Arachidicoccus terrestris: one gene and its partner. The protein of the gene in region 1 interacts with the protein of each later gene in a pairwise test. Links are inferred from orthologs where the notes say so. Each region holds a gene or a part of one and is shown in the gene's direction. Other genes may lie near its edges. The genes, in order: groL and K9M52_RS05645.

Region 1 (16,143 bases):
CTCTGATTACTGTACGGCTATTGCCGGCATTACTAAATCTCCCGTATTTCATGTGAACGGAGATGATATCGAAGCTGTTGTAAAAGCCGCCGAGATTGCGACCACATTCAGACAGAAATTCCATCAGGATATCTACATTGACATTCTCTGTTATCGCCGTCATGGGCATAACGAAGGCGATGAGCCTAAATTTACGCAGCCACATCTGTATTCCCTGATTGATAAACACCCCAATCCCAGGGAAGTGTATATGGAATTTCTCACCAAAAACGGTGAAAAGGACGCACAGTTACTGGCCAAGGAAATGGAGACCAAATTCTGGAACGATTTGCAGGAGCGTTTTGATGAAGTCCATCAAAAGCCTCTCCCCTACAAATTACAGGCGCCGGAAGAGTGGTGGCAAAAGCTGCGCTATTCAGAATCGGGGGACTTTAAAGATTCACCGGTTACAGGTATTGACCAGACAAGCGTAGCTGATCTAATGGACAAGATTCTGACCTGGCCGGAGGACTTTCAGCCACTGCGCAAGATTAAAAAACTTTTGCTGGACAAAAAGGCACTCTTTGACAAGGATGGCCTGATCGACTGGGGCACAGCCGAGCTTTTAGCTTACGCCAGCCTGTTGGTTGAAGAACAGACGGTCCGCCTCAGCGGAGAAGACGTTAAACGCGGCACCTTTGCCCAACGTCATGCCGTCTTATTCGATGAGCATACCAATCAGGAATATAACCGGCTGGATCACTTATCCAATAATTCCAATACAAAATTCAGGGTATATAACTCCCTGCTGAGCGAATACGCCGTACTAGGCTTTGAATATGGATATGCACTAGCCAATCCAAATAACCTGGCGGTGTGGGAAGCGCAATATGGCGATTTTGTCAACGGTGCCCAAATGGTCATCGACCAATATATTACCAGTGCCGAATCCAAATGGGGCTTAATGAGCGGTGTTGTTTTATTACTACCCCACGGATATGAAGGCAGCGGGCCAGACCACTCCAGTGCCCGGCTGGAAAGATTCTTACAGAGTTGTGCAGAACAGAATATCGTTGTCACCAATATTACGACTGCCGCGAATTTCTTCCATGCTTTAAGGCGTCAGATGAAATGGCCTTTCAGAAAGCCGCTGATCAATATGTCGCCAAAGGCCAACCTCAGACACCCGGGCTCGTATAGCAAAGCCGCAGACTTTGCCGGTGAACACCGTTTCCAGGAAGTGATCGATGACTACCAGGCAGATCCGGCACAGATTAAAAAAGTATTGCTTTGTTCCGGTAAACTGTATTTTGATCTGGAAGAAAAAAGACAAAAAGAAAACAGAACCGACATTGCGTTGATACGCCTGGAACAGATCTATCCTACACCCGAAGAACAACTTATTGCCCTGCATGAAAAATATAGCAATGCAGTCTGGTTCTGGGTACAGGAAGAACCTCAGAACATGGGAGCAGCGACCTTCCTGCAGACCAACTTCAAAGCATTCCCTTATGGTATTATCAGCAGAAATGCCAGCGCCTCTACTGCGACCGGTTATGCCAAAGTTCATAAGGTGGAGCAGGAGGAGATTCTCGATACGGCTTTTAACGTCTGATTACACAGAAGAAATAAAAAAACAGAAAGGCCATTTAGATGGTAAAATCTAACAAACGGTTTACCTTTAAGTGCCCTGCAAATTTTATAAGAGTATGATAGATATCAAAGTCCCCACAGTGGGGGAATCCATTAGTGAGGTGACCTTAATCAAATGGGTCAGAAAGACCGGAGATTACGTTAACCGTGATGAAGTTATTGCTGAACTGGAAAGTGAAAAAGCAACCTTTGAAGTCAATGCCGAACAGGCAGGTATCCTGGAAACTGTAGCAGAAGAAGAGCAAACACTTCAGATTGGTGACGTGCTTGCCAAAATCGATGAAACAGCCACAGCTCCGGCAGCTGCAAGTCAGGCACCCACCCAGTCAGAGCAGCCCGCTGCTGCTGCACCTGCTGATAGCACCGCTCCGTCAGCAGCTCTGGCCGAAGCCGTAGCTGTCGGCAAAGGTGTTATCGAAATGACCGTCCCTACCATCGGGGAATCCATTACGGAAGTAACGCTGGTAAATTATCTCAAGCAAGAAGGGGATTTAGTTAAAAGAGATGAGCCTATCGCTGAGCTCGAAAGTGAAAAGGCCACCTTTGAACTTAACGCAGAGGAATCGGGGAAACTGTCCCTGGTAGCCAAAATAGATGATGTGTTACAGATCGGAGATCTGGTGGCTAAAATCGATACGGATGTTGCGGTCCCGAATGAAGCACCTGCGGCCAGCGCACCGGCAGCCCAAAATACCAGTACTCCAGCTCAGGCTCAGCCTGCTGCAGAAGCGCCCGTTACCACCATACCCAATGACCTTAAGGCAAGTCCCGTGGCCTCTGCCATGATTGCCGATAAAAAAATTGATCCGACGACAATTACAGCCACCGGTAGCGGCGGTAGAATCATGAAAGGTGACGTCCTGGCTGCGCTGGCCAGTCCAGGCAGACAAACCTTCCCCGGACAGCCGTTGAACGCCCGTAACGAGCGCAGGGAAAAAATGAGTAACCTGCGTAAAACCATTAGTCGCAGACTCGTGGAATCCAAAAACACAACCGCGATGCTCACCACTTTCAATGAAGTGGACATGACGCGTATCATGGAGATCCGCAAACAATATAAAGATAAGTTTAAAGAACAGCACGGTGTAGGCCTTGGCTTCATGAGCTTCTTTAGTAAGGCCTGTGCCATTGCGCTTAGTGAATGGCCTGCCGTTAATGCTTATATCGACGGCAATGAACTGGTCTACCATGATTACGCTGACATCAGCATTGCGGTAAGCACTCCCAAAGGACTCACCGTACCGGTTATGCGCAATGTAGAATCCATGAGTATGGCAGAGATTGAAAAGTCTGTTGTTGACCTGGCAACCAAAGCGCGTAACGGGAAACTGGGCATGGACGAATTGACAGGTGGTACCTTTACCATCACCAACGGTGGTACTTTTGGTAGCCTGCTAAGTACCCCTATCATCAACTTACCCCAGAGCGCGATCCTGGGTATGCATAAAATCCAGGAAAGGCCAATGGCTATTGCCGGACAGGTGGTTATCCGTCCGATGATGTATGTTGCACTAAGCTATGACCATCGCATCATAGACGGAAAGGAATCAGTAAGCTTTTTGGTAAGGGTGAAAGAGTTACTGGAAAATCCGGAGCTCTTACTCTACAGTAAAAATCCGGTCAAAGCATTGCTTGAACTCTAATTTTATATCAGTTATAATTAAATAAAATCCGGTGCAAATGGCCCTTATACCATTTTTGCACCGGATTTTATTTTACGGTAAATGCTACCCTAAGAAATACGCCAGCTTACATGCTTACATAAATCAAACAGGCCAAAAAGGGCCTGGATGCCCTGCATCACTTTTTCAGTTTTTCCATGTAGGTACCAAATTAAAATCCCGTTCAGTTTAGACGGACTGAACGGGATTTTAGTATTTATTAGACTAATTCCTATTTAGAAGGATGTAACTTTTCGTGATGTTTACGCTCCATTACCGAGTGATCCTTCACTTTTCCTAAAGGTTTGCCCTTAGCAAAATCAATCAAAATCGGTGCCGCAACAAAGATTGAGGAATAGGTACCGGTGATCACACCGATCAGCATCGCAAAAGAAAAGCCTCTAACGACTTCCCCGCCAAAGATAAACAGGATCAAAATCGTTAAAAATACTGTTAGAGACGTCATGATCGTACGGCTCAGGGTCTCATTGATCGCCTTATTAATGATGGTCTCTTTATCGAGCGTATGAAGGATACCTGCGTCTTCACGGATACGGTCATATACAATCACGGTATCATTCATGGAGAAACCAATAACCGTCAATACCGCAGCGATAAAGTGCTGGTCGATTTCCAGCGGGAACGGTACGATGTTTCTGAAGAAACTAAAGACGATCAGTGTTACGAGTACGTCATGTAACAGGGACACAATAGTACCCAGAGAGAACCGCCAGTCCCTGAATCTGATGAAGATATAGGCACAGATGGCAATGATGGCAAATATCGTTGCCTTTGTCGCCCCCGCCTTCAGATCTTTGGAGATCGTAGGCAATACGGTTTGCGAACTCTGGATATAATTATTCTTAAAGCTATTAAAAGTAGTTGCCTGAGGCAGGTAAGGCTGAAGGCCCTTATACAACTCTTGTTCTACCTTGGCATCCACATCTTTACCCGTCTCATGGATCAGGTAGGAAGTCGTGATATTTAACTGCTCAGGAACATTAACTGTTTTAATGATCGGGGCATCCTTGAAGATCGCTTTCAGGTCATCTCTTACCTTATCCTGATCCGGCGCTTTTTCAAACTTAACGGTATAGCTACGGCCGCCGGAGAACTCTACCCCCTCGTTGAAACCATTATAGAATGAAGCTGCCCCTAAAACCACCACAAACACAGAGATAACGTAGGCTACCTTACGATACTTTACAAAAGGAATCGCACGGTGTGCAAATACTTTTTTGGATATTTTGGTGAAATATTCGAAGTGTCTCTGTTTATTGGTATAGATATCGGATACCAGACGGGATACCAGGATTCCGCAGAATAACGACAGCAGAATACCGATGATCTGCGTGGTTGCAAATCCCAGTACTGGGCCAAGCCCGAAATAAAACAGGATAATAGCTGTCAGCAAAGTAGTTACGTGAGCATCCAGTACCGGTGCATAGGAACGTTTGTATCCATCTTCCACCGCATGTAAATATCCTTTCCCTCGAACCAACTCCTCTTTAATACGTTCAAAAATAATTACGTTTGTATCCACGGCCATACCTACAGTTAATACTAAGGCCGCAATACCCGGCGCCGTCAGCGTAAACCCTAACGAACAAAGCACGCCGATTGTAAAGAGTAGATTCAGCGTAAGGGCAATATTAGCGATCCAGCCAGCTGTATTAAAATACAATAACATCAAGGCAAAGATCACGACAAAGGATAAACCAAAGGAAATCATACCACCCGTGACTGCTGCCTGCCCCAAAGTGGGTCCAACGATTTGCTCCTGAACGATTTTCGCGGGTGCGGGCAGTTTACCGGATTCCAGAATGTTGGCCATATCCTGTGCCTCAGCGACCGTATAGCTACCGGTGATCTCTGAATTACCACCGGTGATTTCATTACTAACATTGGGTGCACTGTAAACAATGTTGTCCAACACGATGGCAATGGGTTTACCGACGTTCTTTTTGGTCATATCTGCCCAAATGCGCGAACCGGATTCATCCATCTTCATATTTACAGTTACCTGACCCATTTGGTTATTGCCCTGGCTGGCATCTGTAATATGATCCCCTTCCAGTCTTGCCTGTCCATTATCCAGGGTTTTGATAGCATATAACTGCAATACGCCACGCATCTGCTCATTTTTCTCATCTGGTTTTCCATACATAAAGACCAGATTAGAAGGAAATGCGGATTTAACGATCTCACTGTTGAGCAATTTGTTCAGCTTAGCGGTGTCCGATTTGCTCACCATACCGATATAGGAAGGGTAACCGACATGCCCCTGCTCGTCCTGATAAGGACGGGCTATATCCAGGAATAAAGAACTGAATGGATATTTCTGACGGATCAGCTTTGCACTGTCAACTGCTCCGCTGGCTGTTTTATCTGAATCTGCAAATGTGGCATTGGTATCCGTATTGGTCTTTTCCAGCGCGGACAGCGATGTATTGCCACCTTTCGCTGTATCAGCTTTCGCCGCAGCGGGAGCTGTGGTAGCAGAAGCCGCAGGTGCAGCTGACGCAGTATCACCACTTTCCGTTTTTTCGCCGGCACCGGCTTTTGCCAGTAAGCCATCCACTTTCTGGAAGTCGGCACCGATATCCTGAATATTATAGACTTCAAAGAACTGTAAGTTGGCAGTAGATTGCAAGTAATGACGAACACGCTCTGCATCATTGACACCTGCCAGTTCAATCGTAATAATACCTTTTGCCTCATCCGGGTTAATGGTTGGAGAGGACAGTCCAAAACGGTCAATACGGGTTCTTAAAATTTTATAGGTATTGGTAAAGGCTGCTTTCGCTTGTTTACGCAGATAAAGGATGACCTGATCGTCGGTTGACTCATAGGTCAGTTCTTTATTACTTTTCTGTGCAAAGAAAGGGGCCAGTTTCTTACCGTTACTTACTTTTTTCCACTGTTCGGCGAAAAGTGAAATGTAATCTGTATTATCATTGGCTTTGATTGCCTTTGCCTGATCAATGGCTTTATTGATGGAGGGGTCTTTAGAATAATTGGACAATGCATGCACAAGTCCGTCAAGCCCGACCTCCATAGTCACACTCATACCACCCTGCAAGTCCAGTCCCAGCATGAGCTCACTGTTTTTCGCCTTTTGGTAGGTAGTCATGCCAAACGGACCGATCTTAGCGTTGCGGGTGCTGTCCAGCAGGTGCCTTGTCTGCGCTTTTTGAATCACCTCCAGAGAATCTGCATACAACTTCTGCTGCTCCAGATTGCCGGCATATTTTTGTTCAGGTGTGGCATAATTTGCTTTTACCCAGGCACTTGCCTTCTTTTCCATTTTGTTTTCATGGCTGTGCACCATCCAGGTGAAGGAGAGCTGATAGATACAAATCAGCACCAGAGCCACGGTAAAGAAACGTACTAATCCTTTTAATTGCATAAAATTCGTAGGGTAATTTGTTTTACTAAATTTGCGCAAAGATAGGGTTTGCGATTGAATTGTGTTAAATAAAAATTATAAGCCGTTTTTAGCAGGAAAATGCCTTGTTTAGAGGCTTTTAGCATCAGTCCCTTACCCTGAACACTCAACCACTTAACCGCAGGAAGTCCGAAAGATGCTTTCAGCGGTTAGTTTTTTCCGGATGCTAAGCTAAGGGTTTTACGTCAAAGGATTGGGTTAAATCCACAAAATATCGAAAATATAATTGTATTAAGGACCGGGACCAGACATAAAATGGCCGGTTCAGATTGCTGAGCCGGCCATCTTTAATCAATATTTAAATTTACATCGGTGTAATTAGTTATTTACCCCAAATTCTTTGTTTTCAATAAAACCTTTAACAGTAATATCAAAATAAAGTGGAGAATTTGCAGGTATTCCTTGCATTTTCTGATTAGCGTAGCCATAGGCTGACGGGGTCAGTATCCTGATATGTCCACCTTTTCCGACCTTACCTATTAGCAATTGCCAAGCAGCAATAGTAACCGGCAGGAAGAACGTGGCTGATTTTCCAGATTCAGTTTCATCAAAAGTTGTACCGTCTAATAAAGTCCCTTTATAGGTGGCCCATACCCCTAATGTAGAATCAGAATATGTATTATGGACAGTTACATCCTTGTCACCTGTACCACCCAAATCTGTAATCGGTACTTGAACACTCCCGGCAGACATATCACCTGGATCCACAATCTCGTAATATAAATAAGGAGCAGCAATCGTAGATTCCTTTATTTCTCCTGTTGATCGATTATAAGAAAAATAGGAATAATCGCTGGATTGTGTTTCCAAATTATAGCCTGTAGAGTCTATAAATGCCTGTAAAGAAGGAGCTTCATCAGCAGGGTCTACCGGCGGAATATAATCAGGTGTGTCACTTTTCAGACAAGAACTCATTACCACACACATCGCGGCCACCATGCTGACCGACATTAGGAATTTTTTCATTGAAGATATTTTTGAATTTAACACGTAAAACGTGTACTGTTAAATAAACGCTACAATATTCATGCAGAAATGTATAAAATTTTTGAAGAAAGCTTAAGCACCCTTAACCGCCTCTGTGTCAGTATCCATCTGCGCCGTCTCTTGCTGTTCCTTTTTAAGCTTGGCCAGTAATTCTTTATAGCTCTGCTCATTCATTTCCCACTTCTGTTTCTGGGAAAAAACAGCAAACATCATGGCTATAATCAGAACGGCAATAATAAGGAGTATCGGATTTACATCCGTTGACAACTCCATCATGGCCCTTTTATACCAGCCGCTGAATACACAGATCAGGATTCCGGCTCCTACAGAAAGACCAATTGGTAAGCCCGCCCTGGCCTGGCGCAAAAGCTTGCTTTCTTTTTCCCTGTTGGCCGCCCAATAACGCAAAAATTTCTCCTGTTCTGCCGTTAACATGCCGCAAAGTTATCCAAAGTTTTGTTGCGGATGTCGGAATGTTATTAAAATATTACGCAAAAAAATTTAGTAGAAATTTACTTTTCTACTGAAAAATGAACTAAACTTGCAGACCACTATTATCCATTTGAATTACAGGAAACTAAAAATAGGCAAATTTTGAGCTTATCTACCCGCTATATCAGAGAATTTCTGGAACTGAACAAAACTGTTACCCTCGAGAAAATCGGCACGCTAACCCTGCCCGATGCCATTACGAAAGACGAAGAAGGTAATATTATCAGCAGTCCCCAGTTTATCTATGACAAAAAAGCGGTAACCTCCCCGGAATTCATTGATTATCTGTCAGAAGCGATTCAAAAATCTCGTACAATCGCGGCCTCTGACCTGGAATACTTTCTCGATCAGACCCGGCAGCTGATGAATATCGGATCCAATCCTTTCATTATTGATGGCATTGGGTATATATATGCCGATAAGAGTGGCACCTATCAGCTCAGCACAGAAAAGTTAGAAGACACAAAAGAGAAAGAGAAAAAACATTTTGAGGACAGCTACAGCAATTCACCGTTAACCTCTGCTACAAATTATGCCAACCGTCGAGCCAATAAAAGAGTCATTGGTCGCTGGATACTGATCTTGCTCATTATCGGTATCATCGTCTATGGCGCTTACTATATCCCAAAATCCTCTTTTAATTTTCTAAAAGACAGTACACCAGATACGGCCGCTGTCGCCGATACTGTCGCAAAGGCTGCCGTCACATCTACGCCTGCCGCCTCTAACCCGGTACGTAAAGAAGGCAGTTATCATTTTATCTTCCAGACATACACGTCGATTACGCAGGCACAAAAACGCATGGACCAGTTAAAAAGCTACGGTAATATCGTTTTACTGGATTCCAGTGACGTGGCCGGGGCAAAACACTACCGGCTCTATGTTGCTATGGAAAATGTAAAACCGACAGATACTATCCGCCTGAAAGACAGCCTCCGGTCTTATTATGGCCATCCGGTCACAATAGAATAATCTTTATAATCAAGCCTTTTTGCTGGTCGAAAATGCCGATGTCTATATACGCTTCCCCCAATTATGGGACAGCGGGCCTGTTCATCGATATGCCAAATATGCAATTTTGTCACACTTCTCGCCCTGAAACTTGCAAAGTGACAAGTTTTACCCGTCAAAATGAGCCTCTTGTCAGTTTTTGACCGCCATTAAATGAAATTTTGACCCATTCTCCTGCCATGGCAATAAAATTGCTAACCAGTAGTTGTTTGAAAAAATATTCTAACCATAAACCATTAAATACTTTTTCTATGGCAAAAAAATTAAACATAACCCCACTGCATGACAGGGTTATCATTCAGCCAGCAGCGGCCGAAACCAAAAGTGCCGGCGGAATCATTATTCCTGATACAGCAAAAGAAAAACCTCAGCGTGGAACAGTAGTCGCTGTCGGAACAGGCAAAAAAGATGAGCCTTTGACAGTTAAAGCCGGCGATGCAGTTTTATATGGCAAATATGCTGGCCAGGAAATTGAATTCGAAGGCAAGCAGTACCTGATCATGCGTGAGAGCGATATCGTTGCGATCGTTTAATCTTCTTTAAAAATAATTCGTAAACAATAAAGTTTAATATAGTATTATGGCAAAACAGATCTTTTTTGATATAGACGCCAGAAATAAGATGAAAAAAGGCGTTGATACCCTGGCCAACGCAGTAAAAGTAACCCTGGGCCCCAAAGGCCGTAACGTGGTTATTGAAAAGAAATTCGGTGCTCCTTCCGTTACTAAAGACGGTGTTACCGTTGCAAAAGAAGTGGAATTAGAAGACGCTATCGAAAATATGGGTGCACAGATGGTAAAAGAAGTAGCTTCCAAAACTGCGGATATCGCAGGTGATGGTACGACTACCGCTACCGTTCTGGCACAAGCCATTATTGGAGAAGGCCTCAAAAACGTTGCTGCCGGCGCTAACCCAATGGACCTGAAACGCGGTATTGACAAAGCCGTAGGTAAAATCGTAGAAAACCTGCGTTCTCAATCCCAGACAGTAGGCAACGACAGTAAAAAAATAGAACAGGTTGCGGCTATTTCTGCCAATAATGACAATGAAATCGGCAAACTGATCGCTCAGGCCTTTTCTAAAGTAGGAAAAGAAGGTGTGATCACTGTTGAAGAAGCAAAAGGTACAGAGACCACTGTAGATGTGGTAGAAGGTATGCAGTTTGACCGTGGTTATATCTCTGCTTATTTTGTGACCAATACAGAGAAAATGGAAGTAGAGTTAGAAAACCCTTACATCCTGATCTTTGACAAGAAAATCTCTAATCTGAAAGAGATCCTGCCTTTGCTGGAAAAAATCGTTCAGTCTTCCGCTTCTCTGCTGATCATCGCAGAAGATCTGGAAGGTGAAGCGCTTTCTACACTGGTGGTAAATAAATTACGGGGTCAGCTGAAAGTGGCTGCTGTAAAAGCTCCGGGATTCGGTGACCGCAGAAAAGAAATGTTGCAGGATATCGCTGTATTAACCGGCGGTACCGTAATCAGCGAAGAACAGGGCTTCACGCTGGAAAACGCTGACCTGCCTGCTATGGGCCGCGCTGCTTCCGTTACCATAAATAAAGATAATACCACTATCGTTAACGGTAAAGGCAAAAAAGCAGATATCCAGGCCAGAGTGGCTCAGATCAAATCTCAGCTGGCTAGCTCTACTTCTGACTATGATAAGGAAAAATTACAGGAACGCCTGGCTAAATTGGCCGGTGGTGTAGCTGTTCTTTATGTAGGCGCTGCTACTGAAGTAGAAATGAAAGAAAAGAAAGACCGCGTTGACGATGCCCTGCACGCAACCCGTGCGGCTGTGGAAGAAGGTATCGTACCCGGTGGTGGTGTCGCCTATATCCGTGCTACTGCCGCTCTGGAAAAATTCAAAGGCCTCAACGCTGACGAAACAACCGGTATCGCCATCATTAAACGTGCCATCGAAGAACCTATCCGCCAGATTGTTAAGAACTCCGGCGTAGAAGGATCTATCGTCGTACAGACCATTAAAGAAGGCAAAGCCGATTTCGGTTTTAACGCGCGTACTGAAGTATTCGAGCCTTTACTGAAGGCAGGGGTGATCGATCCGACCAAAGTAACACGCATCGCTCTGGAAAATGCCGCATCTATTGCCGGTATGCTCCTGACCACAGAATGTGTTATTGCCGACAAGCCAGAGCCTAAAGCCGCGGCACCGGCTATGCCTGATCCATCCATGGGTATGGGCTACTAATTTCAAAAAACACTAATATCGAAGGGCTGTTCTGAAGAAATTTAAGGACAGCCCTTTTTCTATCTTGCCGATCGAGAAATTGTCCCGGCCCGTCCGTCTCGTTCTATTCTATTTTTCTTCGGGATCTTCACGTCTGTCCAACACAATAAACAAATTACAATAAGCGTTTTTAAACAACAAATACCACTGAATGGCGGTATTTCTGGGCAAATAAGGTATTGCAGCATTCAACAATTAAACAAAATCACAGCTGCTTCAATGCAGTAGACCCTCTTATATGACTGGACATAAAACGCATTTATTATTACCTTTCCTATTGATACTGATTGGCTTGGGGAGCTGTAAAACAAAAAACATCGGGGCCTCTGCTTCTGATGACGGCGTCGTGCATGGCATTAAATATGAAAAAGGCCCAAAAGGGATGGATCTTCCTTCTAATATGGTCTATGTACCCACTGGTTCATTTACGCTTGGAAGTAATGAAACAGCAGGAGCAGGAACAGCAAGCGTATCCGTCAATGGTTTCTGGATGGATAAGTACGAGGTCACCAACGCACAATACCACCAATTCGTAAATTGGGTGAGGGATTCTACTGCTGCTACCATACTGGGCTATGTCCATGTTTCTCAGGAAGGTGATACATCTGTAGATTGGTCCAAAGCTAAAAAGATCAATTACGCCGATGAAGATATCCAGGAAAGGCTCAGCAGACTGATGCTGCCTTCCCAGGATTTATTGAATAACCAACCTGAACTGGACCCTTCCAAATTAATCTACAGAGCTAAAGGGTATGATTTTAATGCGGCAGCCCATCATCCAGACCAGCCCAGAAAGAATTTTATTTATAGTTATGATGTGCCTATTTATCCGGACACACTGGCATGGATCAAAGATTTTGACTACTCATATAACGTTTCTATGGCAAGGGACTATTTTGAGAATCCCGCCTATGCCCAATACCCCGTTGTAGGCGTCAATTGGCGCCAGGCGACCGCATTTGCTCACTGGCGGACTTATTATTTGAACCAGTACTTAGGCAGAAAGAAACTGGCGGTACAAAATGCCTATCGGCTGCCGACAGAAGCAGAATGGGAATATGCTGCCCGGGGTGGCCACAATAATTTTTTATATCCCTGGGGCAATTACCTGAAAAACGCTGAAGGGTGCATGATGGCAAATTTTAAAAACGGCAAAGGAAATTATACCGACGACGGGGCGCTCTATCCGGCCCGCGTAGATTCCTACCTACCCAATGATTTTGGCTTGTTTAATATCGCCGGGAATGTAGCGGAATGGACAGCCACCAGTTATATAAACGGCTATCAGGCCTACGATAATGACTTTAACCCTAATATTTATATCAATGCAACGGACAGTGACAGTCAGGATAAAAAAAGAAAGACCGTCAGGGGGGGCAGCTGGAAGGATCCTGCCGTAGGTATCCGGGTCAGCTCCAGAAGTTACGAATATATGGACTCCAGCAGATCTTACATCGGTTTTAGATGTGTTATCGATATCCCTCCAGGCACACCCAAAAAATAAAAATAATTGTCGTATTTGATGGCAGTGAGCCTGCCACTTATGATCAATCAAAGCACATGAAACGATTTTCAACAAATAAGGACATTTATCTAGGAATCTTCAGCTGTCTGCTGCTCGCCACAGGTCCGCTCATAGCGCAGCCTTCCAATAATAGCGGGTATGACGCTCGCAACATCGATACTGCCGCAACGCCACCGAATTTCTTTTCCCAGGGAGCAGGCGACAGCTTACCGGTACAAATTATCAATAATGGCCCGGCATTGCCTCAGGGCAAAATGCCGCTGCGCAATGATTTTCCTTACCAACAGGCTCCTTATCAGCAAAGTAGTGCCCTGCCCTACCCCAGTGTGCGTCAGGAGAATATCACCTTCAACGTCCGTATCTGGGAAAATATTGATACCCGCAAACCTGGCAACCGACATCTAATGTATGCGCTGGACGATTTCGGGGCCCATCAACTGATCACCCTCATGCTTTCTGCGATCAATGAAGGCAAGATTACGGCATTCAGCGCCGAAGATGACAGATTTACCACCCCTATGACTCCTCAGCAGGTTAAAGAATCGATGGGTAACGGTCTGGATACCTCCGCTGTTTATGACCTGGACGGCAATATTACCGGCTACCAGGTAAGATCTAAAACCATCGACCTGGATTCGGTATTCACGTATTGTTTGAAAGAAGACTGGTTCTATGACAAAGGTTATGGAAAAATGATGGTTCGGGTGCTGGGCATCGCCCCCATTGTCCCGTATAAATTATCCACCGGTGAGACAATCCCCAATAGCGAACACGCCCTATTCTGGTTATACTTCCCCGACCTGCGTTCCATTCTGACCAAATACAAGGCATATGATAATGGAGCGACCGGAACGAAAATCCCTTTTAATGAGCTTTTTGACCTTCGGCAGTTCGATGGCAAAATGGTCAAATCCGACTATCAGAATCCGGGAGAAATATCTTGGAATACGCTGATACCTGATCTGGATGAACAAAGAGCAACGGCCGGTAAAATCTGGGAACTCATTGATAGCTATGGCAAAGACAAATATCATATGATCTCTGAAACACTTCCCGAAAGCGGCAAAAGACGCCGCAAATAAACTACCCCGGCTTTAAACAGAGGATAAATTAAGGGGCGATGAATAAATACCGTTTTTATTCTCCTATCTTTGTCTGGCTTTCTGTTCACTTTATCAGCAAAACAGCAGCGGTAAAATTAAAAAGTCATGGGTGAAATCGGCATAAAAGAGCTCTTACTGATCGCTATCGTAATATTGTTATTATTTGGCACCAAAAAACTACCTGAGCTCATGCGTGGGCTCGGCAAGGGTGTAAAGACTTTTAATGACAGCAAGAACTCTGTGATGGAAGAAATGGATAATATCAAAAAGCCTATCAATGCCGTCAAAAATCCGATCGGCACGGCTAAAAAAGAAGTGATGTCCAGCCTCGCCTCCAAGTCCAGTATCACCGATCTGGACCACGAGCCGGTAGCAGAGAAAAAGAGCTAGTGTTAGCCGACCTCTTCCAAAATGCCATCAACGGATTACTTATGTATCCCCGGTTTCATGGCCCCATACAGGATGTTTGTACTGTCTGGCAACATACCAAAAAGTGACTATACCTGCCAGCAACCATGTAATGCCTCCCACCAGATAATACGCCGGTCCGAGTTCTGGCTCATTCTTCCATATCCAGGCAATTATCAATAGCAGCACCCCTTCTATCATAAAGAGTATGGCCCTGTCTTTAAGTCTCTTTTGCCTCGGCACCTCTGCTTTAGTCTTTGAGCGGACTTTACTCACCACGCCCATTATGATGACGAACTGTAAAAACCAATACTGATACATAAGCCAACCATTTTATGGAGAATTATCTCTTTTGCAAGCTATCTGCCGCCAAACCTAATCAGCTGCGGACAAAAAACGGAAGCCTTGTTCTGTTTCCGTTTCCAGATAATCCAGTTTAATTCCCTGGAGTTGCATGAGTTGCCCCTTATTGACAATACAGTCAATGCCGCCTATAGTAAATAACTGATCCGACTTTTCAGCCTTATCAAATCCTAAAAAATAGGTTACCGCTATACCGCATCCCCCGCCTCTGGCCCCTAACCGAAGATAAGGATTACCCTGTTTAGCAGCTGCGGACCTTAACATCTCAATCTTCTCTTTCGCCGCAGGGGTCAAATCTATAAAGTCCATAGATTTTCAAAATTTCAATTGATTCAAAGATAGATAAAATTCGGCTAAAACACAGGTTAGAAGGTTTTTACAAACCTTCGTTCGTTGAGGAATCCCTAAATTCCAAAAAAATCAATGAACTCCATTCTAATATGGTAATTTTGCACCTGTTTTCAGACTGGCCATATCGATGGCAACCAGGCATTACGAACATTAAAGTCAATTATCAGGCATGAAACAGGCGCTTATCAAGCTGCACATTGCAGTTTTTCTCTGGGGTTTTACCGGCGTGCTGGGCAGAAGCATCAGCCTGAATGAAGGGTGGCTTGTCTGGTGGCGTATGCTGCTGACCGTCGTCACTATGTGGATTCTGTTTGGCAGTACCGGTAAGATCAAAAAGGTCTCTCTCAAAGAATTTTTGACGATCGGCGGTATTGGTGTACTGCTGGCCATGCACTGGCTCTGCTTTTACGGTAGTATAAAATATGCCAATGTCTCTATCGCGCTCATCTGTCTTTCCGGGTCGGGGTTTGTCTCCGCCATTCTGGAGCCGCTTTTTTTCGGCCGGCGCATTAATATAAAAGAACTCTTTTTTGGGCTGCTGACCATCGTCGGGATCTTTATGATCTATCAGACCAATCTGCACTTTTCAACCGGTTTTTATATAGGCATCCTGGCCTGTCTGTTAACCGTTACCGTATCCATCCTGAATAAAAAGATCGTTGACCGTTATCAGCCCGAGTCCTTTACCCTCTATCAGTTAACGGGAGGCTTTATCGGCCTGAGCGCCCTTATGCTTTTTTACAATCATGCATTTCCAGCTATAACATGGATACCCGCAAAAATGGAATGGGTCTGGCTTATCGTATTGGCCTGGCTCTGTACTATATTTACTTTTATTCTCTATACACAGTCTTTGAAAAAACTCAGTGCCTTTACCATGAACCTGACGCTCACCCTGGAACCCGTCTATGG
Region 2 (16,086 bases), 1.9 Mb from region 1 along the record:
AACTCGGCGCATGCGGGATCAGCAGCCGTATTTGGTATGTTAGGGTTGAGTGCAGGGCTCGCCATACCTTTCTCCCTGTTTGCTTTCTTCCCGTCTCTGCTCCATGTATTGCCGAAGAGTGGCGGCTGGCTCAATAGCGTAAAAGTCGTATTTGGCTTTATAGAACTGGCACTGGCCATGAAATTCCTTTCCATGGTAGATCAGATATACGGCTGGCACTTATTGGACAGAGAAATCTTTCTGGCGATCTGGATTGTACTGACCTTACTTGCGGGCTTTTACCTGTTAGGGAAGCTTAAATTCTCCCATGACAGTGACCTGAAATTTATCAGTATTCCGCGCTTGTTTTTTGCAATTATTTTTTTGACGTTCGGTGTGTATCTGATTCCCGGTATGTGGGGCGCACCGCTTAAGTCTATGAGCGGGCTTTTACCGCCTGTTACGACGCAGGATTTTGACCTGAATGCGCTACAATATAAACTGGATGGAATTGCCAGCTCTTCTGGTGGTGGTAGCAATACCGCCGATTTTGCCGCAAAGGCAGATCCTCCCAAGCTCTATATAGACAAATTACATGTCCCTTATGGATTAACAGCGTATTACGATCTGGACGAAGGTTTAAAAGCCGCCAAAGCCTTAAATAAACCTGTTATGCTGGACTTTACGGGCCATTCCTGTACTAATTGCCGGAAAATGGAACAGGAGGTATGGGGTGATCCGGAGGTGCTTAAAAGAATTAAAAATGACTTTGTATTGGTGAGTTTATATGTAGATGAGAATTCTACACTTCCTGTGGAGCAGCAGTATACCGCTAAAAACGGTAAATATATATCCACTGTCGGCGACAAGAACAAAGATTATGAGATCTCAACCTTTGGCGTATTGGTTCAACCGCTCTATATGTTCCTGGATGTAAATGGCCAGCCACTAAGCATGGAACATTATGGCTATGATTCCGATATTGACAAGTTTGTTAAACATCTCGACGATATGAAAGCTGCCTTTGAAGCGAGAAAGCAATAATCCAACGTCACGGCAGATATAGTCTTCTTAAAAAGAAACTAGAAAGCCAAAGGCCGGATGTATTCGATACATCCGGCCTTTGGCTTTTCGTTCAGTATTGGTACCAGACTAATTTTCAAAAGAGCTATAGTAGTATGGCGTCTTTGCTTCGAATTCGGCACTGCAGGTATCTACCATTTTGTAAACACGGGTAATACCCGCCGCCTTACGCTTTTCATACACTTGATCTTCCGTACAATCACCATGAACAATCTTGGCGATCTGTGCGTCTCCAAAACCATGTTTCTTGGCATCTTTCAACAGATCCAGCGGTAAGTTATCAATGGAATATTTAGCAACCTCTTTTTCAATGTTACACAGTAATTGAATCTGATAAATGAACCAACGGTCGATCTGTGTAGCCTGTACAATGGTTTTTACTGTAACGCCCAGCATTAAGGCATCTTTAATTCTGAAAATGCGGTCCCATTTTGGCACCTTAATATATTCTACCAGTTCTTCAGCCTTCATCTGGTTTTTACCATAGTAGCCCAAACCGAGTGCATCATTTTCGAGGCTCTGGCAGGCCTTTTGAATCGCCTCAGTAAAGCTCCGGCCGATGGCCATTACCTCACCTACGCTTTTCATCTGCAGCCCCAACGTATCGTCAGCACCTTTGAACTTATCAAAGTTCCAGCGGGGAATTTTTACGATCACGTAGTCCAGTGCCGGTTCAAAATAAGCGGAAGTAGTCTTGGTGATCTGATTTTTCAATTCATCCAGAGTATAACCCAGTGCCAGTTTAGCTGCAATTTTAGCGATTGGATAGCCGGTTGCTTTTGATGCCAGTGCAGAAGAGCGGCTTACACGCGGATTAATCTCAATGGCAATGATCTCTTCTGTTTCCGGGTTAAGGGAGAACTGGATATTACATCCGCCTGCGAAGTTGCCTAAATCGCGCATGATTCTGATAGCGGTGTTTCGCATCAGTTGGAAGGCCGTATCACTCAGTGTCATGGCCGGAGCTACAGTCACACTATCTCCGGTATGGATACCCATCGGGTCGAAGTTTTCTACGGTACAGATAATAGCTACATTATCTGCGCTGTCACGCAGCAGTTCCAGTTCAAACTCTTTCCACCCTAACACGGCTTTCTCCACCAATACTTCATGGATCGGAGAGGCTTCCAGCCCACGGTTCAGGGCTTCATCCAGGTCATCTTTTGTATGGACAAATCCGCCACCGGTGCCTCCCAGTGTAAAAGAAGGACGAATCACCAATGGAAAGCCGATTTCCTGTGCAAACTCTTTTCCTTCCAGGAAGCTGTTGGCCGTTTTCGCCGGTGCCACCTGAATGCCCATTTCAATCATCCATTTACGGAAAAGCTCTCTGTCTTCCGCCTTATCAATGGCATTGATATCAACACCGATAAGTCTGACCCCATATTTTTCCCAGATACCCAGGTCGGCAACTTCCTTACAGAGATTGAGTGCTGTCTGCCCACCCATGGTCGGTAATACCGCATCAATGTCATTTTCCTGGAGGATCTTTTCGACACTTTCTACTTCCAGCGGCAACAGATATACCTTATCAGCCATCATGGGGTCAGTCATAATGGTCGCCGGATTACTGTTGATCAGCGTCACTTTAATTCCTTCTTCACTGATACTGCGCGCAGCCTGGCTGCCGGAATAATCGAACTCACAGGCCTGACCGATAACAATAGGTCCAGAACCAATAATGAGCACCGATTTGATTGAATTGTCTTTTGGCATCTTTTTAAAAATATAAATTGCGCAAAACTACAAGATTATGGCCAAACTAAAAAGACAATTTACAGATTATGCACCTACCCGACCTATAAAAAGTTGGTGCTTAGCTGAATGTCATCGAAAATTAAAACGAATTAGAGCATCAAGCTGGTAATCAGATAATCCAGCGTAAGAATAATCACACAGTTAAGTGTCACGGAACGTGTAGAAGTACGGCTCAGCTCGACCGTGCCGCCTCTAAAATAATATCCCAAATAAAAGGCAACACTTGAGATAACAAAAGCATAAGTGAAAGTCTTAACCCCTGCCACTGCGACTTCATAGGGATTAAATTCAGTGGTTAATCCTGTCAGGTAATAAGCAGTTGGAATATTAGCAGAAAAGAGTGCGACCAGATATCCCCCAAACATGCTTAGAGTCAATGAGAAGATAATCAGACAGGGGATCGTTAGCATAGCCGCCAGTATTCTGGGGAAAAGCATATAATTAAGCGTTTGCACCCCCATAATTTCCATGGCATCCAGTTGTTCATATAGCCGCATGTACCCGACCTCAGAAGTGATCTTAAACCCCACCACACCGGCCAGTATACAACAGATCCCGGTCGGCGCAATCTCCAGCATCATCGAATCACGTACAACCGTAGCAATTACCGAACGCGGAACAATGGGATTAGTCAACATATACGCTACCTGAAGGGTCATTACCATCCCCAAAAAGATAGAAATAATACAAATCACTGGTAAAGCCTCTAGTCCGATAAACTTGCATTGATCAAAAAATTGTTTCCTGAACATCCGGAAATTGTCGGGAACAGTGAACATGTTTTTCAACATAACCATGTACCGGCCCAATTCGGTTAGTATTTCGGCAATTTTTTTCAGGATGCTTGCTTTTTAAGTAGCTAAACTATTGTATTTCAATGATTATTCCAAATCCCCGCAGATTTTAAATTCCGTTCCCTCCAGGTGATCATCCAGGCGGAGCTGGCAGGCCAGTCGGCTGGTATCATCTGCATCCGGCAGGGTGTCCAGCATGTCCATTTCCGCATCGTTTTTCTCCGGCAGTTGGTCCTGACCTTTGCTAAACTTAACATGGCAGGTGGCGCAAAGCGCCATACCGCCACAGGTAGCCATAATATTATATTCAAAGGCCTTCAACGTCTCCATAAGACTGAGCCCCATATCATCGGGCGCTTCCAGCTCCTGTTTTGAACCATCGCGGTCTTCTACTGTAAATTTTACCATACTCATAGTGCTGCAAAGATAATTGCTTCACTGAATATCTGAACAAGGCCCACCGGTTTAACGCAATAAATCTTCTATTGTATTATGGACCCAAAGAGAGGCGGGTTATTAACAGTGAAAGCTCTTCCCTGATCTGGAAGAGCTTTCACTGTTAATATTATTATTTGTTTATCAGTTTTTTAAAATTCATGTACGCCATTGACTGTGGTATACTTAAAACTCAGGTGTTTATCGGGGAACACATGCTTGAAAGCACTCTGCATCATAATCGCGCCTTCGTGGAAGCCACACAGGATTAGCTTTAATTTGCCAGGATAGGTATTGATATCTCCGATGGCATAGATACCTAATACATTTGTGGAATAATCTGTCGTGTCAACTTTAATCTGCGCCTTCTCAATTTCCAGTTCCCAATCCGCAATGGGTCCCAGTTTAGGGCTCAGACCAAATAAAGGAATCAGGTAATCAGCCTTAATGGTTTGTTCATTTTTATCAGCATCTTCATAGAAGACTGCCTTTAATGATCCGTTACCATCAATTTTCTTGAGATTAGCCTTTAAAATCAAATCGATCTTACCTTCCTTAGCCAAGTTAAACACCTTCTCTGCTGAATCGGGCGCGCCACGGAAAGTCTCCCCGCGATGCACCAGGGTCACTCTTTTAGAGATATTCGATAAGTAGATCGTCCAGTCAAGTGCGGAGTCTCCGCCACCTGCCAGGACAATTTCTTTATCCCTGAATAACTCAGGATTTTTCACCATATAGGCAACGCCTTTGCCGTGCTCAAATTCTTCCAGACGCTCAATCGCCGGTTTGCGTGGTTCAAAGCAGCCCAAACCACCAGCAATAACAATCACCTTACAAGCTATAGTCGTCCCTTCATTGGTTCCTACAATAAAGGACTGATCTTCTTGTCGTTCAATAGTTTCAACACGTTCCCCCAAGGTCATGGTCGGATGAAAAGGGGCAATCTGTTCCATCAGATTATCCACCAATTCCTGTGCGTTGACTGAAGGAAATCCTGGAATATCATATATAGGTTTATGGGGATAGATTTCTGATAATTGGCCTCCAACCTGCGGAAGCGCATCAACTAAATGACAGCGCATTTTCAGAAGTCCGGCTTCAAAAACGGAGAAAAGTCCGACCGGGCCAGCGCCAACTATACATATATCAGTGGTTATCATATCTTAAAATTAAGAACTCTATTGAAATTTGGTGCAAAATTAATCCATCTGCCTAAGTAATAAAAGGTTTTGAGGAAACATTTTGATTATTGACACTATAATGACAAAAAACGCTCCACATTGTCATATATGTTATGCCGGTTCTGTCATTATTGCGGTTTTAGCACTTCGGCAAATAATTTGAACTGGCTTAGGCTAATCGTCAAGAAAATAGTGAAATCATGAGTATAAATGGTAAAAAGCATCATGAAAATGATGATCAATTTCAGAATGATCAGGAACATACCACTGATAATCAATCAACTGAAGAAAATAATGCCAACACTGAAGCCGTTACAGACGGGACAGCACAACAAACACAGGCTGCAGGTGAGGCGGAGCAATTAGCCGACGCTTTGGCAGAACAAAAAGACAAATATATCCGCCTGATGGCGGAGTTTGAAAATTATAAAAGAAGAACAGCCAAGGAACGTATTGAATTGATACAGACTGCCGGTAAAGACATTATTGTCAGCCTGTTAGATGTGCTGGATGATTGCGACCGCGCCGAAAAACAAATGGGCCAGGATACAGATATCAACCATGTAAAAGAAGGCAGTCTGCTTGTTTTTAACAAATTCAGAAAAACGCTGGAAGCCAAGGGCGTTAAATCCATGGACAGCCAGGGAAAAGAATTTGATGTGGAGACCCAGGAAGCCATTGCCGAAGTGCCAGGGACACCTGAGCAAAGCGGCAAAGTCATCGATGTTATTCAAAAAGGCTATTTATTAAATGATAAACTGATTCGTTTCGCGAAAGTGGTGGTTGGGAAATAACCCCGCTGATACAGAGCTGAACCGGTAATTTTTATTGCCCAAACACACTGAACAGGTAAAAGATGAAAAGAGATTATTATGAGATTCTGAGTGTCACCAAGACGGCCAGCGGTGATGAAATCAAAAAGGCCTATCGCAAGGTAGCCATGCAGTTTCATCCCGACCGTAACCCTGGTGACAAAGAAGCGGAGGAGAAGTTTAAAGAAGCAGCCGAAGCTTATGAAGTGCTGAGCGATGCCGATAAAAGAGCCAAGTATGACCGTTACGGGCATCAAGCCTTTGGCCCCGGCATGAATGGCGGTAATCCGTTTGGCGGCGGCGGCATGGATATGAATGATATCTTCAGCCAATTCGGGGATATCTTCGGAGGCGGTGGTTTTTCTGATTTCTTTGGCGGTGGCGGCTCAAGAAGCAGTCAGGGGCGCGGTTCCAAGGGTAGCAACCTCCGAGTAAAGATTCGCCTCAATTATGAGGAGATGGCTGCCGGTGTCACCAAAAATATTAAAATCAAAAAATATGTTACCTGTTCCCATTGCCATGGCAATGGTGCAAAGGACAGTAGCAGTATTGAAACCTGTAAGACCTGTCACGGCAGTGGCCAGGTAAGAAAAGTTCAGTCTACTTTCCTGGGCCAGATGCAGACGGTGGTAGTTTGTCCGACTTGTCAGGGCCAGGGTTCTACGATCACTGCGAAGTGCGGCCATTGTAAAGGTGATGGCAGGGTATACGATGAAGAAACAGTCGCTATCAATATTCCGGCTGGTGTTTACGAAGGCCTTCAGCTCAGCATGAGTGGCAAAGGCAATGCCGGCCTTAGAGGTGGCCCGGCAGGAGACCTGTTGATTGCGATTGAAGAAGAAGCCCATAAAGAGCTCCACCGGGACGGGATCAATGTTGGCTATGATTTATTTATTTCCTTCCCCGAAGCCGTATTTGGCGCGCAGGTGGAAGTACCGACAATTGGCGGCCGCGCGAAAATCAAGATTCCTGCCGGCACACAAAGCGGCAAAATATTCCGCCTCAAAGGCAAGGGGTTCCCGGATATCAATGGATATAACAAGGGGGATCAATTGATTAATGTCAATGTATGGACACCACAGACTTTATCCGGTGAAGAAAAGGCAGCACTTGAAGCGATAAAAGACTCAGAGAACTTTAAGCCCCAGCCCAATAAAAATGAGAAAAGTTTCTTTGATAAGATCAAAGAAGTCTTCTCTTGATTTTAAACTGACCAACATACCTCCTCTGTGGAAAGGCTTGTTTACGTATATTACATCAAAAGGGTTATAGCACCGGTGCTATAACCCTTTTGATGTAATATAACTTTTTTTTATTCTTATTGCCTATGCCACTTGTGAAGCCTTGATATCTTCTTCACTGGCCAGATCCAGTTCAATTTTAAGATTGTCAATAATGAATTCCTGTCGCTGGGGGGTATTCTTACCCATGAAATAATCCAGCAGGCTGAATATATGCGCCCCCTGATCCAATAGCACAGGCTGTACACGCATATCCTCACCAATGAAACGGCCGAATTCCTCAGGAGATATCTCACCAAGGCCTTTGAACCTGGTAATTTCCGGCTTATTCCCTAATTTCTTGATGGCAGCCTGCTTTTCCGTTTCGTCATAACAATAAATGGTCTCCTTTTTATTACGGACCCTGAACAGCGGTGTCTCCAGGATGTAGACGTGCTTTTGTTTGACCAGATCAGGAAAGAACTGCAGAAAAAACGTCATCAGGAGCAACCGGATATGCATCCCATCCACATCTGCATCTGTCGCGATAACGATATTCTTATAACGAAGACCATCCAGCCCGTCTTCAATATTAAGCGCGTGCTGTAATAAGTTGAACTCCTCATTTTCATAAACGACTTTCTTGGATAGTCCGAAGCAATTCAATGGTTTACCGCGCAGGCTGAAGACCGCCTGTGTATCCACATTCCGGCTTTTGGTTATGCTTCCGCTCGCACTGTCTCCCTCGGTAATAAAAATGGTGGTTTGCTGTTGTTTTTCCAGCACATCCTCTTTATTCTTTCCACTGGGCTCTTCATTATAATGGATCTTGCAATCCCTAAGCTTTTTGTTGTGCAGATTGGCCTTTTTAGCCCGCTCATTGGCCAGCTTTTTGATACCGGAAAGCTCCTTGCGTTCCCTTTCGCTTTGTTCAATCCTTTTTTTCAGGATATCGGCCACCGTTGGATTCTTATGCAGGTAGTTATCCAGTTCTCTGGACATGAACTCCAGCACGAAACTCTTCATACTCTGGCCTCCTTCGACGACATACTGAGATCCCAGCTTCGTCTTGGTCTGGCTTTCAAACACGGGTTCCTGTACCCGCACGGCCAGCGCGGCAACGATACTCTGCCGGATATCGGAAGCATCATAATCTTTTTTATAGAAATCGCGAACGGTCTTGACAAATGCTTCTCTGAATGCCTGCTGATGCGTACCGCCCTGAGTGGTATACTGGCCATTGACGAAGGAGTAGAGATCTTCTCCGTAGTCATTCCCATGAGAAAAAGCGACTTCAATGTCGTAACCTTTCAGAGAGACGATCGGATAGCGAAGTTCATCCTCATTCGCTTTTCTTTTGAGCAAGTCTACCAAGCCGTTTTTGCTGACATATTTCTTCCCGTTAAAATAAATGGTCAGTCCGGCATTCAGGTAGCAATAATTCCAGAGCAGATCATCCAGATAATCCGGCTTAAAATGAAAGTTCTTAAAAACAGTCTCATCCGGAACAAAATGGACAAAAGTACCGTTTGGCTCACTGGTCTTGGTTTCCTTGGACTCATTCAGCAGTACCCCTTTTTCGAAGTCCGCACTGCGCATTTTGCCTTCCCGGTAACTTTCAATCTTAAAATAATTGCTTAATGCATTAACCGCCTTGATACCCACCCCATTCAGACCGACACTTTTCTGGAAAGCCTTACTGTCATATTTCGCCCCGGTGTTAATCTTGCTGGCCACGTCGACCAGTTTGCCCAACGGCACACCTCTGCCATAATCTCTGGCAGATACGCTTCTATCTTCAATAGTGATTTCAATCTTGGTACCGAAGCCCATCATATGCTCATCGATACAGTTATCCAGTACTTCTTTTACCAGTACATAGATACCGTCATCAGGAGCGTTGCCGTCTCCCAATTTGCCGATATACATACCTGGCCTCAAACGGATATGCTCCCGCCAGTCGAGACTCCGGATACTTCCTTCGTCATAATTTGATGCTGTCATATTCCTAACTTATTTAGTCCAAATTTCGTCAAATATAATCAATTTCTGCGCAAATACTATAAATATCTGCCTGTATACACATTGCCGGTCAAATGTAAGGGATTCAGGTAAACAAATAATCGCAGGTGAACAAATTGAAGATAATCTACTGCAATCGGTCAAAAATTTCCTTGGAAAAAACTAATCTCTTGTTGTATTTTTGCGCTCGAATTTAAACAAGCCTCCTTAGCTCAGTTGGCAGAGCAACTGTTTCGTGAACTACCTGACAACTATTGAGTTATCCGGCTTCGGGTTTCATCGGCTCATCTGCCTTGTGGCAGTTTTGTATGAGCCTCCGCCCGTGTTATTCGGAGAGTCCCGCCCCGATTATTCTATTCCCTTCCATAAGGATATTGATAGCCGCGTTGATATCCCTGTCCAGTTTATGTCCATTCTTACAAGTCCATTGTCTTTCAGATAGCTTCATCCCTTGGTTAATATCTCCGCAGACATGACAGGTTTTACTGGAGGGAAAGAAGCGTCCGACCCTGACAATCTGCTTATTATTCCATTCGGCCTTCTGCTCAAGAAGCCTGAGGAGCATCCCCCAAGCAGCATCTGCAATACGCCTCGCCAGAGCATGATTTCTCAACAATCCGGCTACAATAAGATCTTCCACACAAATCACATCATACGATTTGATTATCAACGTTGAAAGTTTGTGTGAAAAGTCCCGTCTTGAGTTCGCGATTTTTTTATGTATTGCCACTACCTTCAACCTTTGCCTTTCCCAACTCATAGAGCCGCATTGCTTTCGAGAAAGATGTCTTTGGGCATGGGCAAGTTCCCTCGCATATTTTTCTGTCGGGCTATTATTTTCAAATTTTTCACCTGTCGAAGCGATAACAAGGTTTTTTATTCCCATGTCCAGGCCAACTTTTTTACCGGTAGATTTTAAAGGTTCATGCCCCTTTTCACAAACAATAGATACAAAAAAATCTCCCGTTGTTGTTCTTGTAACAATACAACGCTTTATTTCACCTTTAATATCGCGGTGTTTTATCAGCCTGATCCCTTCTTTGAATTTAGGGATAAACAATAGATTTCCATCTACATAAACGCGTTGGGGAACGATAAAGCTATTTTTCTTCTTTCTGGATTTATGCCGCGGTGCGCCGGCACGCCCTTCTTCATGATTCTCATCAGCGATCCTTAAAACGCGTAAGGCCGCATGGAGTGATTGACTATTGACCTCATTGAAAAAATAAAAAGCATCTTCTTTTTTTAATAGCGTCAATTCCCGGCATTGAGCATAAAAACCGTCACAAATGTCCGTTTGAAGCCGTTGCTCTTTCATCCGGTCTAAAAACATATTATAAACAAGACGCACACAGCCCAAGTGCCTGTTCAGCAGGGCAATGTCCTGTTTTGAAGGATTCAATTTAAACTTGTATGTAATAATAATTTTTTTCATCTGTCCAAAAGCGTTGGCTTATAGCATTTTTTAGCCTATCATAATAAAATAGCAATACAAAACAAATATAAGTATATAATTTAGTATTCAATACTAAATAAATAATCCAATCATCTATTTAACTTTTCAATAACCATCTTGGACTTGTATATGACGAAAGAAAAACTCAATAATGAAAGCCAAATTGCACACGCGCATTGATCCTGAAAATAGCACTACCTTAGGAAGGATCTGGAGATCTATTATAGCACCATGAAAAATTTACTTGGAAATAACTAATCTCTTGTTGTATTTTTGCGCTCGAATTTAAACAAGCCTCCTTAGCTCAGTTGGTAGAGCGCTTCATTCGTAATGAATAGGTCGTAGGTTCAAGTCCTATAGGAGGCTCTGGCTATATAAAAAAACTCCCGGTAAGACTTATGCTTATCGGGAGTTTTAATGTAAGAAAATCTATCTCAGTGTGCGTTTTTTCAAGCTTTGCCGGATTGCACGCAACACTATTTATGCCTCGCATTTCTTTATAATCCAAAACGCCAGCCAGCCTTAAAGGCCACCCAGCCGTTCCCCCCGCTGGGGTCCCCGCTTTTCTTGCCGATCAGTTCATAATCGATCTGCGCTTCAATAGGGCCCAGCTTTCCGCCCACACCAAAAGAACCTGTGAATCTGGATCCGCTGGTCAGGTCATTTTTCACCTTGGCGCTTCCGACATCTGCATGTAAAAACAACAGATTCAGGGGCAAAAAGTTCTGGCGAAGCCCAAACCGGACCGGTACATAAGACATTCTGCCGGGCCTTGGGCTGGCAGATTTATCCTGGCCAAAAGAACTGTAACCTATCGTTCCGGTCGCGTAAGTCTTATTAAATAATTTGATACCCCCGCCAAGTTCACCACCGATACCATACTTATAGCTTTGCATAATACCGTTGTTACCCGGATTCTCATAGGCCAGATGCCCAAAGAGAAAAAAGAGTTTCTGTGCCCTGGCTGTCTGCACGCTTAAGCCAACTGACATTACGAGTGCCAATACAGCGCCAAACAAGGCTTTCTTGGAAAAGGAAAAGGATTGTCGCATAATTTTTATTTTTAGAAGCGTGTTTAAATTTGATAAGGGATTGTAACATTAGTTGTTACATATCCAAAGTTACATGATATTTTGTAGTGAAACGCCTATTTTTTAAGTTATTCTATTCAAATGCAAATATCCTGCCCTTATAGTAGCATCGATACTGCCCTGAAAAGAAAAACAGGAAAAGAAGACAGACCGTCAACTTTTCCTGTTTTAAAGCTTCTATAAATGATTTCTGTTACCTTTCGGATAGCAGCAACTATTTTTTCTTAGCTTCTTTATCCGCTGCTGCTTCTTCCTGACGCAACTGACGTGTCATAACGATTGAAGCGATAGGAATACGTTTGGAGTTCATGATTTCCAGATCAGGTTCATTTACGTCTTCCACACGGATGTTCTCGTTTAAGGCCAGGTTAGTAATATCCAGACTGATAAACTCTTTCAGATCTTTTGGATAACACTTAACCTTCAGAGATTTCAGTTTAGTCACCAGTTTACCACCGGCTTTAACACCTTCTGCGTTACCTTCCATTTTAACGGGGATGGTAGCGATCAGTTTCTTACCTTCCACCAGTTCCAGCAAGTCAATGTGGATTAGCTTGTCAGTAACTCTGTCAAATTGCAGGTCTTTGATGATGGTCGTATATTTTTTACCATCGATTTCTACTTCAGCTTTCTGAAACTCACTAGTGTAGACCAGGGCTTTGAAATCTTTAGCAGAAGCATGGAAATTAATTTCCTTTTCACCGCCATAAATTACACCTGGCACGTTCTCCTGAGAGCGAATTTGGCGGGTGGCACTTTTTCCGCTTTCGGTCCTCAGTTGTCCTTTGATTGTAATTGTTTTCATGTTTTATATTTAATGAATAAAAAACTATTTTTTGATAAGCTCCTAGGATCTCTGACCATGTGTCCGCTCTCTTTCTCTTAGCTGAGAGTGAAAGAACAGGCTCGAGATACTTTTATTCTCGTGTGCGTTTTTGATCGCAATAGCGAATAAATCTGCGACAGAGAGTACTTTGATCTTATCAGACTGCGCCTTTAATGGTATGGTATCGCAAACCACCAATTCATCCAAAACACTGTTTTCAATGGTTTGGTAGGCGTTGCCGCTCAATATCGGATGTGTACATAAAGCGCGAACACTTCTGGCGCCTTTTTCCATAAGCAGCCCTGCTGCTTTGGTCAAAGTTCCGGCTGTATCACAGATATCATCCACCAGGACAATATCTTTATCTACTACATCCCCTATTACCACCATACTGGCTATTTCATTGGCCCTTTTTCTGTGCTTGTCACAGATCACCATTTCTGCATTGAAATAGTTGGCCACTTCCCTGACTCTATTGGTACTACCCACATCAGGGGCCGCAAAGGTAAGGTTTTTTAGTTTCAATTGCTCAATATAAGGAATAAATATGGCGGAACTGTCCAAATGGTCCACCGGAATATCGAAAAACCCTTGAATCTGAGCAGCATGGAGATCCATGGTGATCACCCTGTCCGCACCGGCAGCCTCCAAAAGCGTCGCCACCAGCTTGGCACCGATCGCCACACGAGGACGATCCTTACGATCCTGGCGGGCAAAGCCATAATAAGGTATTACGGCCACAATTCTGCTGGCGCTGGCCCTTTTAGCCGCATCAATCATGAGTAACAGCTCCATCAGGTTATCAGTGGGAGCAAAAGTACTTTGCACCAGAAAAACATAGTCTCCACGGATGCTTTCCAGGAAAACCGGTTGAATTTCACCGTCGCTGAACTTTTGAACATTGATTTTACCAAGGGGAGCCCCGAAGCGTTGGGCGATTTTCTCTGCCAGCGCCTGAGAGCCGGTTCCAGAAAAAATCTTGACAGATGGATTCATAACTAAATAGTAATATTAGGTGCGAAAATATAAAACTTCACCAAAACGGCAATTTATTTTACCGGCTTCCCCGCCAGGATTAGCTGGTTTTTCCACATTTTAAGGTGCAAAACTTCATATCATTTTGCTTCGCCTCTACACCTTTTTCAGTTTTTACACCCAAGTCCCTTCATTCCATCATCAAACTTTATATTTGCCTGCCTGCGCCCGGATTAACTTTTTTAAACAGAAGCATCTCGATGAAACTTTCGCGCTACATAATACCGATGTCACCAACTGTATATAATACCTGTTGGGCAATTTCCTGTGATCGTCCTCATGCAATTTTCGCTATTCACTGCTGACAGGCCTGACTGAGCATTACTAAATACCGTCCTTTCTCAGTGCTGGCTGTGCTTTCCCTATTCATTTTCAGCCAACTGAACGGTAGATTATAGACGGCACACAACATATCATATCATTTCATCTTAATTATCAATCAGGTAATTAGCTCAATCAAAATTGTCAAAGCAAACCCCGACACTTCCTTGAAGCGCTAAAGTCCTGCAATAAAGTAAATTATGAACAACGTACCTATAAAAAACTGGGCAGAAGATGACCGGCCAAGGGAAAAGCTCATTGCCAAGGGAGCCGCGTCCCTCAGCAATGCAGAACTGCTGGCTATTTTGATCATTACCGGCAGTACCAAAGGTTCCGCCCTGGATATTGCCCAGGAATTGCTGGCCATTTGTGACAACAAGCTGAATTTGCTATCCCGGCTCTCCGTGCACGAAATACTGGAATACAAAATACCGGGCCTGGGCCAGGCCAAAGCCGTTGCTATCCTGGCGGCCTTATCGCTATCTGCGCGTAAAGAGCAGGAAGATAAATCCAGGCAGCAGATAACCTGCTCCAAGGATATGGCAGATTTCCTTATGCCTCATATGGCTCATTTACAACACGAAATCTTTATGGTCATCTATATGAATAGCGCTAATCATATCATCAAACATAAAATCATCAGTTCCGGCGGATTAACAGGTACTACCGTAGATGTACGGGTCATTCTGAAAATGGCTTTACAATATAATGCGGTTGCCTTTATCATCTCCCACAATCACCCCAGCGGTTCGCTCAATCCCAGTGAACAGGACCTGGCAATCACCAGGGCGATACACAGCGCCGCCAAGACAATGGATATTACCATGCTCGATCATATTATAATCTCTGATCATGGATTTTTCAGTTTTCTGGATAATGAATTCATGAAATAGATGTCCCAAAAAGACATTTTTTCAGTCTATACAATTCTTAATCAATACTAAATGTATAAATGCATTATATTTTTACTGATTATCAACCAATTATATTGTGAAAAATTTAATAGATCCCGATGACGGGAAAGTTCCCGGACGACAAAACCGACCGGATAAGTTTAGAATTTATCTTTAAAATTCGCTTTGTACGTTCAACTTTTGTTTATTATTGCAAAATTGTACCGTCATATTAGAGAAGATTTCGTATTAAAATAGTATATAATCTAAATAGAATAATGGCAAAAAACTTATTAATAGTAGAGTCGCCGGCCAAGGCCAAAACCATAGAAAAATTCCTGGGCAAGGACTTTGAAGTGGTGAGCAGCTATGGCCATATACGTGACCTTGCAAAAGGTGACAATGGTATTGATATTGAAGAAGGATTTAAACCAACTTATATAGTTCCCGATGAAAAATTAAAGGTTGTTAGTGCCCTCAAGCAGAAGGCGCAGAAGGCAGACGAAGTCTGGCTGGCATCGGATGAGGACCGGGAAGGAGAAAGTATCAGCTGGCATCTGGCTGAAGTACTGAAGCTGAATCCACATACCACTAAAAGGATCATCTTTCACGAAATCACCAAACCTGCTATTCAGCGGGCGATTCAAACACCCCGCACCATTGACCTGAATCTGGTCAATGCGCAGCAGGCCAGACGTGTACTGGACCGGTTAGTGGGTTTTGAACTCAGTCCGGTTCTATGGCGCAAGATCGGCATGACAGGCGGGCTCAGTGCGGGCAGGGTACAGAGTGTCGCGGTTCGCCTGATTGTGGAAAGAGAAAGAGAGATCAATGGATTTACGCCGGTCAGCAGCTTTAAGATAGATGGTTTTTTCCAGGCGGATGATCATAGTGGCAAAACCGTTAGCTTTAAAGCCGAAGGGCCTAATAAACTACCGGACAGCAATACAGCTGAGCAATTCTTAAATAGCTGCAAAGGGGCTACTTATAAGGTAGCAGATATACAGGTAAAACCTGCTAAGAGAACCCCTTCTGCCCCCTTTACGACCTCAACCCTGCAACAGGAAGCCAGTCGTAAGCTGGGCTTTGGCGTTAGTAAAACCATGCAGATCGCGCAACGACTGTATGAAAATGGACATATTACCTATATGCGTACTGACAGTATCAATTTAAGTGATAC

Evidence for each region.
Region 2: the proteins of groL (region 1) and K9M52_RS05645 interact in binary tests that used the Escherichia coli proteins (3 or more experiments, as listed by UniProt). The link is inferred for Arachidicoccus terrestris from one-to-one orthologs.

What each region holds. Positions count from the first base shown.
Region 1 is NZ_CP083387.1:3,267,190-3,283,332, reverse strand. Bases 9,142-12,126 are described here. They hold groL (chaperonin GroEL), read left to right. Parts: upstream 9,142-9,810; coding sequence 9,811-11,442; downstream 11,443-12,126. Other genes in these bases: porK (T9SS ring complex lipoprotein PorK/GldK), read left to right, coding at 11,720-12,126; K9M52_RS12755 (co-chaperone GroES), read left to right, coding at 9,483-9,764; K9M52_RS12760 (hypothetical protein), read left to right, coding at 9,142-9,192. In the rest of the region: K9M52_RS12785 (2-oxoglutarate dehydrogenase E1 component), read left to right, coding at 1-1,594; odhB (2-oxoglutarate dehydrogenase complex dihydrolipoyllysine-residue succinyltransferase), read left to right, coding at 1,689-3,275; protein translocase subunit SecDF, read right to left, coding at 3,526-6,702; K9M52_RS12770 (FKBP-type peptidyl-prolyl cis-trans isomerase), read right to left, coding at 7,060-7,707; K9M52_RS12765 (hypothetical protein), read right to left, coding at 7,801-8,163; more of K9M52_RS12760, read left to right, coding at 8,323-9,141; more of porK, read left to right, coding at 12,127-12,985; porN (type IX secretion system ring subunit PorN/GldN), read left to right, coding at 13,042-14,088; K9M52_RS12735 (Sec-independent protein translocase subunit TatA/TatB), read left to right, coding at 14,215-14,499; K9M52_RS12730 (hypothetical protein), read right to left, coding at 14,539-14,838; K9M52_RS12725 (HesB/IscA family protein), read right to left, coding at 14,893-15,189; K9M52_RS12720 (DMT family transporter), read left to right, coding at 15,401-16,143.
Region 2 is NZ_CP083387.1:1,404,390-1,420,475, forward strand. Bases 4,300-7,227 are described here. They hold K9M52_RS05645 (nucleotide exchange factor GrpE), read left to right. Parts: upstream 4,300-5,430; coding sequence 5,431-6,024; downstream 6,025-7,227. Other genes in these bases: K9M52_RS05640 (NAD(P)/FAD-dependent oxidoreductase), read right to left, coding at 4,300-5,209; dnaJ (molecular chaperone DnaJ), read left to right, coding at 6,087-7,227. In the rest of the region: K9M52_RS05620 (protein-disulfide reductase DsbD family protein), read left to right, coding at 1-1,023; carB (carbamoyl-phosphate synthase large subunit), read right to left, coding at 1,132-2,778; K9M52_RS05630 (MlaE family ABC transporter permease), read right to left, coding at 2,910-3,617; K9M52_RS05635 (2Fe-2S iron-sulfur cluster-binding protein), read right to left, coding at 3,702-4,028; more of K9M52_RS05640, read right to left, coding at 4,202-4,299; more of dnaJ, read left to right, coding at 7,228-7,244; K9M52_RS05655 (DNA topoisomerase IV subunit B), read right to left, coding at 7,368-9,266; K9M52_RS05660 (RNA-guided endonuclease InsQ/TnpB family protein), read right to left, coding at 9,610-10,719; K9M52_RS05670 (hypothetical protein), read right to left, coding at 11,238-11,792; K9M52_RS05675 (50S ribosomal protein L25), read right to left, coding at 12,046-12,636; K9M52_RS05680 (ribose-phosphate pyrophosphokinase), read right to left, coding at 12,679-13,653; RadC family protein, read left to right, coding at 14,214-14,906; topA (type I DNA topoisomerase), read left to right, coding at 15,185-16,086. UniProt on the Escherichia coli protein: Participates actively in the response to hyperosmotic and heat shock by preventing the aggregation of stress-denatured proteins, in association with DnaK and GrpE. It is the nucleotide exchange factor for DnaK and may function as a thermosensor.